4 regions of the Furfurilactobacillus entadae genome follow, and region 1 is predicted to be linked to each of the others. Evidence: predicted binding sites of a transcription regulator. Region 1 holds the regulator's gene; each other region holds the start of a gene.

What was found. The regulator HrcA, encoded in region 1, represses chaperone genes, less so after heat shock. The targets are predictions, from matches to a motif close to TTAGCACTCNNNNNNNNNGAGTGCTAA.
Region 2: a site for HrcA is predicted at 2,522-2,548, ahead of ACKTR5_RS09355 (ATP-dependent Clp protease ATP-binding subunit). Genes of this name have one in related genera too.
Region 3: a site for HrcA is predicted at 1,209-1,235, ahead of groES (co-chaperone GroES). Genes of this name have one in related genera too.
Region 4: a site for HrcA is predicted at 1,969-1,995, ahead of clpP (ATP-dependent Clp endopeptidase proteolytic subunit ClpP). Genes of this name have one in related genera too.

Annotation. Positions count from the first base shown of each region.
Region 1 covers NZ_BQXN01000006.1:48,597-52,256, reverse strand. The annotation lists gene dnaK (molecular chaperone DnaK) at 1-825, opposite strand, end outside; gene grpE (nucleotide exchange factor GrpE) at 850-1,440, opposite strand; gene hrcA (heat-inducible transcriptional repressor HrcA) at 1,471-2,520, opposite strand; gene ribF (riboflavin biosynthesis protein RibF) at 2,709-3,660, opposite strand, start outside.
Region 2 covers NZ_BQXN01000023.1:20,710-24,369, forward strand. The annotation lists gene ACKTR5_RS09355 (ATP-dependent Clp protease ATP-binding subunit) at 102-2,366, opposite strand; gene ACKTR5_RS09360 (LTA synthase family protein) at 2,750-3,660, shown strand, end outside.
Region 3 covers NZ_BQXN01000002.1:105,245-108,904, reverse strand. The annotation lists gene groL (chaperonin GroEL) at 1-816, opposite strand, end outside; gene groES (co-chaperone GroES) at 886-1,170, opposite strand; gene ACKTR5_RS01700 (redox-sensing transcriptional repressor Rex) at 1,417-2,076, opposite strand; gene abc-f (ribosomal protection-like ABC-F family protein) at 2,417-3,660, shown strand, end outside.
Region 4 covers NZ_BQXN01000007.1:2,311-5,970, reverse strand. The annotation lists gene nhaC (Na+/H+ antiporter NhaC) at 1-526, opposite strand, end outside; gene ACKTR5_RS04440 (prenyltransferase) at 928-1,845, opposite strand; gene clpP (ATP-dependent Clp endopeptidase proteolytic subunit ClpP) at 2,028-2,621, shown strand; gene ACKTR5_RS04430 (ATP-binding cassette domain-containing protein) at 2,672-3,337, opposite strand; gene ACKTR5_RS04425 (hypothetical protein) at 3,350-3,660, opposite strand, start outside.

The sequences.
Region 1 (3,660 bases):
ACGGGACAAAGTTTCTTCCAAGTGAAGTGGGCCGTTGTCACCGCTTGAGATAAATGGCAAGCTAATTTGGGCTTCGTTAACCCCTGACAGGTCCTTCTTCGCCTTTTCAGCAGCATCCTTCAACCGTTGCATGGCCATTGTGTCGCTTGACAGGTCGATGCCGTTTGTCTTCTTGAAGTTGTCGACTAACCAATCGATGATCTTTTGGTCAAAGTCGTCACCACCAAGACGTGTGTCACCATTTGTTGACAGAACGTCGAAGACACCATCACCTAATTCAAGGATGGAAACATCAAATGTCCCACCACCAAGGTCGTAGACCAGGATCTTTTCGTCTTTATCCTTCTTGTCCATCCCGTATGCCAAGGCAGAAGCCGTTGGTTCGTTGATGATCCGTTCAACCGTTAAGCCGGCGATCTTACCAGCATCCTTGGTTGCTTGACGCTGAGCGTCATTAAAGTAAGCAGGTACTGTGATAACAGCCTGATCAACCTTTTCACCAAGGTAATCTTCAGCGAAGCCCTTGATGTATTGCAAGATCATTGCTGAGATTTCTTGTGGTGTGTACTTCTTACCTTCGATGTCAACGGTGTAGCCGTCTTCACCCATGTGACGCTTAATGGAACGAACCGTGTTGGGGTTCGTGATTGCTTGGCGTTTAGCCACTTCACCGACCTGTGTTTCACCGTTCTTGAATGAAACAACAGATGGTGTCGTCCGGTTACCTTCTGGGTTAGCGATAATCTTTGGTTGACTACCTTCGAGCACAGCAACTGCTGAGTTCGTGGTCCCTAAATCAATTCCAATAATTTTAGCCATTTTTATAAACTTCCTTATTATTTAATCTAATTATTGTGCAACGACGACCATGGCCGGCCGTAACACACGATCCTTTAGCATGTAGCCCTTTTGCAACACCGTCACAACCGTTTCAGGCGTTTGACCCGCTTCTACTGGGACAGTTTGCACTGCCTGGTGAAGGGTTGGGTCAAACGGCTTGTTCAACGATTCAATTTCCGTCACGTTGTTTTGTGCTAACGCTGCTTGCAAATGATCGTAAACCATCTGAACCCCATGTTGCAACTGTTTAGCTGCTTCATCTTCAGCCGGCGTTTGTAGCGCCCGTTCAAGATTGTCCAATTCAGGGACAATATCATGGGCCAGTTGTTGACCATCATACTTCATCAACTGGGCCGTTTCCTTTTGGTTACGTTGCTGAATGTTGGCGATTTCCGCTTGTGCCCGTAGGTACTTATCTTCCATCGCGGCAACTTGAGCCGTTAACTCAGCAATTTCATCTTGTTCCACGGCTGCTTCTGGCTTTTTTTTGATGTCCTTTGCAGTTGGGTCCGTGGCCTGTGATGTTGTCGTGTCTGATGCACTTTCTGCTTGTTCAGCAGTTTGACTGTCATCTTTATGAGACAAATTTGCCACCTCCATTCATTTCATTTGTGATCATCCTCAATGCACTTAATCCTCATCAAGGTGTCGATAATAATCTAAAAGCTTGGCGGCAAGTTCCTCACGAAACGCCCCGACCAACCCGATCATCCGCGAATACGGCATCCGGGTTGGGCCAAGCACAGCAATCATGCCACGACCATGAGCCCCAACATCGTACGTGCCGGTCACCAAACTATAATCTTTCAACAAGTCATTCGTGATCTCGTCACCAATCTGGACTTGAACCTGACTGTCTGGTGGACTCAGTACGCTTGCGATGTCATCCGTTGTATCAAAGAGTTGGTACAACGACTTGAAGTCATGAAGGTCATGATTCGTCGAGAAATTCAGAAGGTTCAGTCGACCGCCAACAAAGTAACGGTCAGCCGCAGCTTTATCCAGCACTTGCCCAAAGAGATTCAAAAATCCGTTTGGCGTTTGCATGTACTGACTCACCTGGGCTGGAATCTCAACCCGTAATTTCTCCATAACCTGCGTTAATGGCAAGCCAACCAGTTGATCATTGATCAACCGGACGACCGCCTCAAGCTGGTCACTGTCCATGTCACGTGGCAGGACAAACGTCTGGTTCGCCACATCACCGCTATCCATGACCAAAATGGCCATGACCTGCCGGTTACCTAGTGGTACCAACCGAAACCCGCTTAAATGGGCATCAGCCTGTTCAGGCCGCAACGTAAACGCCGTGTACGACGTTAATTTTGACAACAGGTTAGCGGATTCTTCAACGATTTCATCAATCTTTGAAAATGAGCCACTCAACTCATTTTGAATCAGCTGAATGTCTGTATGATCCACCACATTGTCATTGACCAAGTGGTCCACGTAATAGCGGTAGCCTGCTAAGGATGGCACCCGCCCAGAGGACGTATGTTCCTTTTGCACGTAACCCGCTTCTTCTAACGCCGCCATATCATTACGAATGGTGGCAGAACTCACGTGGATCGGTAGCCACGTTGCCAAGGCCTTTGAACCAACCGCAGCCCCAGTCTCCGTATATGCACGGACAATTGCTTGTAATACCATTTTTTGTCGATCTGTTATCGTCTTACTCACCCCTTTTAGCACTTACGCTATTTGAGTGCTAAGAACAGTTACTAATATAACAACTTGGTCAAAGAAAGTCAAACAAATTCATAATTCAATTTGACTTTTTTATTGGAAAAATTAATCAGCCGTTTGCCTATAAGAAAAGCCGGCTTACGACAGCAATGTCCTAAGCCGGCCCTTAAAAGCGAGCGTCCCTAATCACCAATTGTTTCAAGAGGTTTGGCGTGATCAGCCATGAATGCTCTGGTCGCCAATGCATCCTGATCTAATTGTGCAACGAGGTCGTCGACCCCTGAAAACTTCACCTGATCACGGAGATGACTTCCCCAGGCGACCACCACTTCTTCCCCATAGATCTGTTGATCAAAGTCCAGCAGATTGATTTCGATCGTCACGGGCCGGTGGTCACCAAACGTCTCATTGCGACCAATTGACGCCATGCCTGGGTACCACACGTCGCCCAATTTAAGCCACACCGCATAAATGCCGATGCCTGGGAGCCGTTCAGTCACCACGGGATCGATGTTTGCCGTTGGATAACCGAGTGTCCGACCACGCGCCTCGCCATGAACGACGATCCCGGTTGTTTGGTACGTGTACCCCAACAGTTGATTTGCGTCGGCCACGTCGCCGTCATCAATGGCCTGCCGAATCCGGGTCGAACTGTCCTTTGCATCCTTCACGGACACTTGGCCAACTTCCACAACGTCAAACCGCCCGTTCGCATACGCGGGGAGCTGCTTCATGCTGGCAACGTCAACCTTGCCGTACGTATGGTCAAACCCAGCCACAACGGCCACGGCGTGCAACCCGACCATGTAGTCGTCCACAAATGTTTGTGGCTGTAGAGCGGACAGTTGCGATGTGAAACTGACCCCGTAGACGATGTCGACACCCAGTTGCTTCAGTAACGCTAGCTTCCGGTCGAACCGGGACAGGTACCGAAACACCTCGGGATTATTTTGATAGACCAATGCTGGTTGGTGCGTATATGTCAGCACCGCTAACTTCACTCCTCGTTCATCGGCCAACTTTCGCGCCCGGTTAATGACCGTTTGATGACCGAGGTGAACACCATCAAAAAAGCCCATGGCTAACACGACCGGCGTGTCGGGAATTTGTGCCTGCTGATAGGGTTGTCGTAAA
Region 2 (3,660 bases), on a different contig from region 1:
TCCTCGAGGCTTGGAAAATCTTTTAGCAAACTTAAAATAACAGTACAAAAAAACTGGTCGGCTTCACCATGATGGTGAAGCCGACCAGTTTTTTTGTTGTGTTAATCGTTGTTTTTAGCAGGTTCGCTTTGTTCAACTGGTGCAGGAGAAGCTTGGTCATCCGCTTGAACACTGATGTCATCGCCATCCATAACGGCCAGTAAGTTATGGTCTGCTGGGTGATCAAGGAAGAAGTCGGCGATCCGATCTTCAAGTTGTTCCTGAATCACACGGCGAAGTGGGCGGGCCCCCATTGCTGGATTGTAGCCCAGTTCAACTAACTTTGTTTCAACTGGCTTTGTCACACGAATGTGCAAGTCACGGTTGGCTAACTGATCGTTCATGTCGTTTAACATAAGTTCAACGATCTGGCCCAGTGCTTCCTTATTAAGTGGATTGAACTCAACAATGTCATCAAACCGGTTTAAGAACTCTGGCTTAAAGTAATTGCTTAGTTTAGCCATCATGCTGGCATGAGAATCCGTTGATGCACCAAAACCAACACTACTTTCGCCCGTATCACCAGAACCGGCGTTAGACGTCATGATGATAATGGTATCTTTGAATGAAACGGTCCGCCCTTGAGAATCTGTCAGACGACCGTCATCCAGAATTTGCAGGAACATGTGCATAACATCAGGGTGCGCCTTTTCAATTTCATCAAGGAGAATCAATGAGTAGGGGTGCCGACGAACTTGTTCAGTCAACTGACCGGCTTCTTCGTACCCCACGTAACCAGGGGCAGAACCAATCAATTTAGAAACACTGTATTGTTCCATGTACTCACTCATGTCAAACCGAATCATGGCGTCACGTGAACCAAAGAGTTCATTCGCCAACTGCTTAGCAGTTTCAGTCTTTCCGACACCAGTGGGACCAACAAAGAGGAAGGAACCAATTGGACGACCCGTTTGGTTTAACCCAATTCGGTTCCGGCGAATGGCCCGGGCAACCTTGTTGACGGCTTGATCCTGACCAATGACGTGAGCCTCTAGGCGTTTATCAAGATCCTTAAGCTGGGTTTTTTCTTGTGCCTGAAGGTCGCTAACTGGGATGTCGGTCTTTTCTTCAATGATGTGTTCAATGTCACGATTGGTGACCGTAGCAGCATCATCAGGTTGAGGATTTTCGTCTGCTTCCTTTTTGGCCTTTTCAAGTTGGTTAACTTGATCACGGTAGTAGGCGGCCTTTTCGTAGTCTTCCTTATCTAGGGCAGACTGCTTGTGAGCTTCCGCGGTGTGAATCTTGTCCTCAAATGACGTTGGGTCCACGTTACGTAACGTTAAGTTCTTCTTTGAACCGGCTTCATCCATTAAATCAATGGCCTTATCGGGCAGGAACCGGTCTTGAATATAACGTGCGGAAAGCTTAGCAGCTGCATCAATGGCTTCATCCGTGTAGTGAACGTGATGGTAGTCTTCGTACCGCTTTTGAATTCCCTTTAAAATGGCAATGGTGTCTTCAACGGAAGGTTCTTCCACTTCGATTGGTTGGAACCGCCGGGCAAGCGCAGCATCCTTTTCGATGTCACGATATTCCTTTTGGGTGGTTGCACCAACCAGTTGGAACTCACCACGAGCAAGGGCAGGTTTCAACACGTTTCCGGCGTCCATGCCACCCTCAGCGTTTCCGGCGCCAACGACTTCATGAATTTCATCAATGAAGAGGATAATGTCGTCATTTTTTGAAACTTCACTCATCAATTGTTGCATCCGTTGTTCAAATTGACCGCGGATTCCGGTTCCTTGAACCAGTGAAACAACGTCTAAACGGATGATTTGCTTGTTTAACAGCTTTTCAGGAACATTACCGTTAACAATGGCTTGTGCTAAGCCTTCAACAACAGCTGTCTTCCCAACCCCAGCTTCACCAATTAAAACGGGGTTGTTTTTCGTCCGGCGGTTAAGAATTTCGATGACCCGGTCAATTTCGCCATCACGGCCGATCACGGGGTCAATCTTTCCGGCCTTTGCTTGATCCGTTAGGTTTAAACCATATTGATCAAGAAGGGGGTGTTTACTGTTTTTATTTCGCCCGCCGTTATTACCGCCACGGCCGGATTGCGTTTTAGGTCCCTGTTGGGCCTGTTGGAAATTGTTTTGGGCGCCGTTGCCACTTTGCATGGCAGAGAATAAATCGTCTAAGTTACCGAAACCAAATGGATCTTGAGCCATGTTTGCTCCTCCGTTTCCATTCATTAAATTATTTTGATAGTCTTGTAGTTTTTGATAGCAATCTTGACAAAGGTTAACTTGCATCTCTTGACCATTCATATTGAGACCCAAGTGGATGGTCGCTTCATTTTGTTGACAATTTTGACAAAGCATTCAATCACTCCTTTAAGATGACACGTGCTGGCACGTCAAGTGGTCGCACGGTGCTGAGGTGGTTGGTTTACATCAAACTCGTGTTTGACCAACCTTGACCTTTTACCAGTATTATACACGCTAACTAAAAGTGTGCAAGTCGTTTGCTTCTTTTTTTAGCACTTTATCTAAATGAGTGCTAATACGAGCAAAACCTTTGGTGGAATCAGAAAACTGACAGCATGGTATATCACTCATGAATTAATATTTGTCACCGTTTTTTAAGAAGTGTGTCATTAAAAAACTGGTAAGATATTTGCTAAGCGGTTTCTTTTAGTTTCAACTTTACGGAGTTAAAAAATCACTTTACACAAATGAATTAATGGAAGTAGGATAAGCTTAGGATGAACAAGGGAACACGAAATAAGGTAGATAATTTCGCAATTTTCATTGTCGCTTTGTGGATGACAATTATTTTGAATCAACTTTTTTTCGGGGCAGCAGGGATCCTTAATGACATTTCGAATCCAGCTAACAATGTAATTTCTAAACGGTGGCTAGTAGCCAACTTGGTGAAGTATTTGCTAAATGCTGGGCAAGCAATGTTATTTATTTGGATTGGCTACTCAGCAGGCAGCCAAAAGCGGGCGCTAAAAGTGGTTGTGACCAGTTGGTTAACAACCATTTTTGTCGGCTTTTTGGGGCTTTTGGGGTGGATGACTGCTGGCCAGTCAATGGGTTCTGGAACATTATGGCAAATATTTTTACCGATAATGCGAAATTCATATCCGTTGCTAACAGCAGCAGGAATTAGTGTGTTAGTAGCACCATTATTGACGAAAATCAGCGGTCACTATGTACGATTACTATGGCTCATCGTAGCGTTAGCATTTGGATTGCCGATGATTTTGAATCAAGATCTTTGGTGTTTTAATAATGGCGTTAACGTCATTAACTCAGTTTTATTGACCATGATTGGGGTATTAGTAAAGGTCAGACCGATTAAACTAGCGCACAGAAAGTGGTTATGGATAAGTGGTTGTTTTACCATTTTGGCGGGTGGATTAATGCTGATGATGATTCCTATCTCAGACACTGCACACCAAAACATTTCAACCGTTAATCGGTTCGTTACACAAAATTCATTGTTAACGATAGGGCTATCAGTTGCTACATTTCTTTATTTAATTAAGCTGAATCCATCGGTTAAAAAAAATCGCCAAAGTGTGTGGCAGCCGACCGGTTCGTTATTAGTGGTGACAACGATTGTTTTATTAGGGAACCCGACCTTTAATGATCTTTTGAATAAGACGTT
Region 3 (3,660 bases), on a different contig from region 1:
AACCACGTTGAACGTTCCCCGCATCTTGTTCAATACCAGCGTTGGGAGTGCTTCACCGGTAATGTCATCGGCGATGATCAACAAAGCACGGCCCTGTTCAACAACTGATTGCAGTAATGGCAAGATGTCTTGGATGTTCGCAATCTTCTTGTCGGTAATCAGGATGTATGGGTTGTCTAAGTCAGCTTCCATCTTGTCGTTGTCGGTAACCATGTATTGACTCATGTACCCACGATCAAACTGCATTCCTTCAACAACATCGGACGTTGTTTCGATTCCCTTAGATTCTTCAATGGTGATCACACCATCGTTACCAACCTTTTCCATTGCGTCGGCAATCAACGTCCCGACTTCTGGATCAGCGGCTGAAATGGACGCAATCTGGGCAATGTCAGACTTAGTCTTCACATCGTGGCTCATCTTGTGCAAGGCATCAACGGCGGCATTAGTTGCCTTTTCGATCCCGGTACGAATCCCAACAGGGTTTGCACCAGCCGTAACGTTCTTCATCCCTTCGTTAACGATGGATTGCGTCAACACCGTGGCGGTCGTTGTTCCGTCACCGGCGATGTCGTTTGTCTTGGAAGCAACTTCTGCCACCAACTTAGCACCCATGTTTTCGAAATGATCCTTTAATTCAACGGCCTTGGCAATCGTCACCCCATCATTTGTGATGGTTGGTGAACCATATGTTTGTTCCAAAACGACGTTCCGTCCCTTTGGTCCAAGTGTTGTCTTTACTGTGTTCGCTAATTTATCGACCCCAGCGAGCATTGCGCTCCGGGCGTCTTCTGAAAACTTCAAATCTTTAGCCATTTTTCTGCCACCTCAACTGTATTTTAGTGTGCTGACACATGCTTATTTCGGTTAGTTAACGCTGCGTTGTTATTCAACAACCGCAACGATGTCTTTTTCATGGAGAACCAGGTAGTCATTACCGTTATCTGAAACTTGGGTTCCCGCATACTTGTCAAACATCACAACGTCGCCCGCTTTAACAAGTGGGGCAACCGTCGTTCCGTTATCCAAAATCCGGCCAGTTCCAACTGAGATAACCTTCCCAGTTGTTGGCTTTTCCTGTGCATTACTTGCAAGGACAATGCCACCAATGGTCTGTTCTTCTTCTTCTGAAGCTTGTAAAATAACGCGATCTCCTAATGGTTTTAACACGTTGATTCCCTCCAATATCATTATTATAATCAGAGCTTTTAGCACTCTTATACGTTAAGTGCTAACAACATGCTCTATGATAACCATGCCGCTTTCTGAATGCAAGTGTTTTGGTCAAACTTAGTCAAAAAGTTTTTGCCCAAGCCACTGACGCCCCATTCACCAAGACATACGGCAACGTGAGCCAAATATTTTTTGACAATAAAAAAACATCTGGCTCATTGTCCAAATGTTATTAAACCGTGCTTATTCGTCGTCCTCTTCCCCATCGTCGCCACCTTCGTAATGGTCGATGAAGTAAATCAAGGTTTGTAATTCGTTTGTTAAATCGACGTTTTGAACCCGAATGTTGTCAGGAACCGTTAACCGCCGTGGCGTAAAGTTCAAAATTCCCTGAACACCAGCTTCAACCACTTGATTCGTCACGTCTTGCGCTGTGTCTTCTGGCACACTCACAATTGCAATTTCAATTTGTTGATCCCGCAACTGTTGTACCATCTCATCCAGTGGATAAATTGGCACACCACTTTGAACTGTATTAATGATGGCTTCGTTCACATCAAAAGCGGCACTGATCCGAACGTTACTGTTTTGGTGGAAGTTAAAGTTGAGCAATGCATGCCCAAGGTTCCCAACCCCGATCAACGCAACGTTAGTCAGTTGATCCTGATTTAAGATTCGTTTGAAGAATTCAAGTAATTTAGGCACGTCATAGCCGTAGCCCCGTTTTCCTAGTGCACCAAAATAGGAAAAGTCCCGCCGAATCGTGGCGGAATCCACCTTCACTGCTTCTGACAATTCTGTTGATGAGACGCGCATCTTATCTGCGTTGAGGAGAATGTTCAAGTATCGATAATAAATTGGCAACCGTTTTGCCGTTGCCCGTGGAATTCGTTGTTCAGCCACAGCAGTCACTCCTTTTCTTTCCGCACTTTGCGGGTTATCCTTGTGAAACTCGTTGTAAGGTAAATTATAGCATAGGGCCCCTTATTGTGAAGCATATTTCATATCAGCATTCGGGTATTTCATAAAATCACAAGGGCATTTCACCATTTTTCAATGCGCAAAAGTGGCTTAAACCGGCGTTTCTTTTACTGATTAATTTTTAGACCACTTCTCGAGTGGTTACACGCGTTTATCCACCAATCATTAGTTCATTTCACGAACTTTTTGTCCCTTTCGCAATCCCACCCCACAACATGCTAAAATAGAACAAAGACTTTTATGATGTAGGAGACCTCAATTTATGCAAGTGCTTCAGGTGCAACAAGTTGCGCGACGTTTCGGCGCTGATACTTTATTTCAACACGTTTCAATGACCATTAACGACCGCGACCGTGTCGGTTTGGTGGGCCGGAATGGTGCCGGAAAATCCACCCTGCTGAAAATGATTGCTGGCATTACGGAACCTGATGAGGGAACCATTTCTTCTTCAAAGGGCGCCACCATTGGCTACCTTCCTCAGGACGCCGGCTTAACCTCGAGCAACACCGTCTGGGACGAAATGCTCACCGTTTTTGCTCAGCAGCAGCGCCAGGAAGCCCAGTTGCATCAACTCGAAGCCCAAATTGCCGACCCCGCGGCTGATCATACCAGTGCAGATTACACCCACTTACTAACCGACTACGACCAGTTGCAGCACGACTTCACAGAAAATAACGGTTATGGCTATCAGGCCACGATTCGTGGTGTTCTCCATGCCTTTCATTTCGATGAAGACACGTACGACCGTAACGTCACCAGTTTTTCTGGTGGGCAAAAGACCCAGCTTGCACTTGCAAAACACCTTCTTCAACGCCCAGACTTGCTGATTTTGGATGAACCAACAAACCATTTGGACATCCAAACGCTAAGTTGGCTAGAGGATTACCTGAAAACGTACCCGGGAGCCGTCCTCGTCGTTTCCCATGACCGGTACTTTCTTGACCATGTCGTGACCACCGTCTACGACATGAACCAACACACGTTGACCCATTACACAGGAAACTACTCAGCTTATTTAAGCCAGAAGGCAACACGGCTCACCACTGAACAACGGGCGTACGACAAGCAGCAGACCCAAATCAACGCCCTTGAAGATTTCGTTAACCGTAACATCGTCCGTGCCTCAACCACCAAGCGGGCCCAAGCCCGGAGAAAACAGCTTGCAAGCATGGATCGGTTGGAGGCACCCAAAGATGACGATCGCTCCATCCGCATTCGGTTTGAACCATCTGGTGAAAGTGGCAAAGAGGTGCTCAAGGTCCAGGATGTCAGCATTGGCTACACGAGCGACCATCCGCTGGCCGAACACATTAATTTAGACGTCGTTAAACAACATGCGGTCGGCATCGTTGGTCCCAACGGGGTTGGTAAATCAACCCTCTTGAAATCCATTTTGGGCCAACTGCCACTGCTTGCTGGAACTGTCAAACTTGGTGCCAGCTTGAGCATTGGTTATTATGATCAAGAACAAGCAATCCTGCACGATGACAAGACGGTCCTTAGTGA
Region 4 (3,660 bases), on a different contig from region 1:
AGTTTGTCGATTCAGACAGCGGTGATGATTTATCACCAAACACCGCCCCGGAGATGATTGCCCCAGCGACCAGCGCGGGATTCACGTGCATCGTGACCCCCATCCCTAAGAACGCGATCCCCACGGTTGAGATGACGGTAAACGCACTCCCTACGGCACTACCAACCAATGCACAAACCACAAAGACGGACGGGACAAACCACTGAACGCTGATTAAATGAAACCCAAAAACCATCAGGGTCGGAATGATGCCGGCCGCGATCCACGTGCTGATCAGCGCCCCAACGAGAATAAAAATAAAAATTGGCACGATCCCGGTTTCGATTCCGTCCTTAATTCCGGCATTGATTTTTGACCACGGCAACCGGTGGGCCACCGCCCACGCCATGAGAAGGCCCATGACTAACATAACTGGTACTTGGGGTGACAATCCAAACTTAATGACCCCCAGCCCCATAATGACTAACATCCCAATTAAAACAACCAGTGCTTCATTGCGCCCCACTTTAAACGTTTTCTTTTCCATAATTGCTACCTCTTTCATCAATGCTCAGTCAACACCACACACGTTGCGCATCAATATCGGGGCGTGCCCCCACTTGTCTCTGTCATCTGCTTTCCTCCCCTAAACAAAAAAATCGTCCCTGCTATGCCAATGCATAACAGGGACGATTTTCACCGTGGTACCACCCAGCTTAGTGTCCGGCTTAGAAAATTCCCGCACCAAAAACACTCACTCTCACCGGGATAACGGTCCGGTGGTGCCCGTTCATTAACGTCTTCAAGTAGTTCGCAAAAATGGCCCTGATCGGTTCGCAGCACCCACCGACTTCCTGACACCCAGACCATCCGCTACTCGGGATGAAAACACCTGATTAAATATTAATTAGAAAAATACCAGTTTTTGTCATTGATGTCAAACATTTTTTACAACCAGACGCCAAGGGCAAATAATACGGTGTACCCCACAAAGAACAACGCGGTGCTCTTCAGCACTGCCCCGTACGTTTTTTGTTTATCCTGAACAGCAAAGAACGGCTGAATGCCCCGCCACATTACTGGCAGCAACAGGACACTCAGTAACGTGGGCCACGGCGCGATTCCGGCAAAGAAGTTGACCAGTGGCCACAATGACCCAACAACCAGTAGCACTTTCATCAGGGCAACCGCCCGTTTTCGCCCAATAAAGTAGGCCAGTGTGTGCCGATGGTTCTTAATGTCTTCTTCCAGATCCGCTGTATTGTTAGACAGTTGGACCATGAAGAAGATCAGGGTCAACGGTAAGCATAATGTAAACGTGGTTCCAACCATCCCGATGGTAAACGGTTGATGACCATAAATACTAACGTAGACACAGACTAATTGAATCAAATACGAAATGGATAACGCCACAACTGCCTCACAAATTGGCATGGCGTTTAACGGTTTCGGTCCGGCCGTGTAAAAAATTCCGATGGCATAACCAATTAGTCCAAAGACGAGAATCGGCCACCCCGTCCGCATAATTAAGAACAAGCCAGGAACCGCTGACAAGGCGTACAAACTGGCAGCTAACCACCAGACACCTCGTAACGGCAATTGCAACCGCCCAAGTGGGTTGGTGTGCGCCGCATACCCTTCTCGATCGGCCGCATGAACGTAATCATAATAGTTATCCGACACGTTGACAGCTAAGTCAAAAATGAAAACATCCACTAAACACAATAAGACGTTCACCCAATTGACAATACCATACCGCGATTGCGCAATTGCCGCCCCCAAAATAAACCACACAATGTTTAATGGTGCGGTGTAAATTTCCGTTAATTCCACGAATATCGGCCACGTTAGCCACTTTTTCTTCATTCCGTTTTCCCCCTCAACTCTTGTACCTCTAAGGCTACCACATGTTCACGAAAAAATTGCGCACAAAAGCCGGGATTTTGTTTGACCTTTTTTGACCTTTGGGTTAAACTACAATTACGTTGATTAGCAGAGGACCATTATAAGTGCTAATCCACAACGCAAAATACAAGGAGGCCTCTCTCATGGCTTTAATTCCAACTGTTATCGAACAGTCCAGCCGCGGTGAACGCGCCTATGACATTTACTCACGACTGTTAAAAGACCGGATCATTATGGTATCTGGACCAATTGAAGACGACATGGCAAACGCCATCATCGCCCAACTTTTGTTCTTAGACGCCCAGGATTCTGACAAAGATATCTACATGTACATCAACTCCCCAGGTGGTGTGATCACTTCTGGGATGGCAATCTACGACACGATGAACTTTGTGAAGTCCGACGTGCAAACGATCGTCATGGGGATGGCTGCTTCCATGGCTTCCATCCTTGCCACTTCTGGTGCGAAGGGCAAACGTTTTGCCTTACCTCACTCAGAAATCTTGATTCACCAACCTTCTGGTGGTGCTCAAGGGCAACAAACTGAAATCGAAATTGTCGCAGAAGAAATTCTGAAGACACGGAAGATGATCAATGAATTGCTGGCTGAAAAGACTGGCCAAGACATTGAAACCATTAACCGGGACACTGAACGGGATAACTACATGACCGCTCAACAGGCCCTCGATTACGGTTTGATCGACCACATTATGCAAAACTCCAGCGAAATGAAGTAATGCGAAAAGCACTGCCCGGTTAAATCCGGGCAGTGTTTTTTTTTCGTTCATCAAAATCGCTTTAGATAGGCCTCAACCAGGTCGTTGGTCTGCCCCGCCGCCAGAAATTCCTTTGCGGAGCCCGTAAAGAGGATCTTGCCTGCGTTTAAAAAAATCAGGTTGAACATGTCGTCAATGTTCTGAAATTGATGCGAGGTTGCAATCACCATCTTCCCGCGTTGATTGAGGGCCTTTAGTTTCATCATCACCTGGCGCGCCATTTTGGGGTCTAACCCGCTCTCTGGTTCATCAAAAAGATAGAGGGTTCGCTCTAATCGAGAAACGGCCTCAATGATGACTAACCGCCGTTGACCACCTGACAACTGCCGAAACTGGACATCAACAAATCGCTTTAATTCGTCAGGAAGATCACTTACCGTAAATTTTTCGCGGGGGTTCTCGATCTCAGCAATCAGTTTCATCGTGTTGAAGACCGTCGCTTCACCAATAAACGGGACCCCCTGAAGTTGGTACGCAATTTCATCACCAGCCGGGAAGTCCACGAAGTTTTCTACGGGGCGTTGATTAACACCCGCGATAAAATCTAACAACGTCGTTTTCCCAATCCCATTTGGGCCAAAAATCACATTCACGTTATCCTTTGAAAAATGAACGCTTAAATGATCATAGAGTGACACACCACTCGGTAACTGATACGAGAAATTTTGAATTTCCATGCTTTGTCCCCCTTACCGTAACGTCGCAGAATTAAGGTTGATTCTTGCAATAATCAGATTACCAATCAGTAGATAGAAAACCGCGATGCCACTCAGGATAAGCGCCGGCATTAACGCTGGCGCAGTCTGACTAAAAAGGACTTGATAAACGTTTTTCACGTAAACAGTCGGCGCAAGGAAGGACAAGATTCCGTTTAGGCCAACTTGAGCGCTTTTTACAGCAAGTAGCCCCATTCCAAAGACAAGATATCCAGTAATTACAATGCCAGATTCCTGCCCCTTCATTGGCACCAACAGCAAAAACGCTGTAAAAAAAACAATAA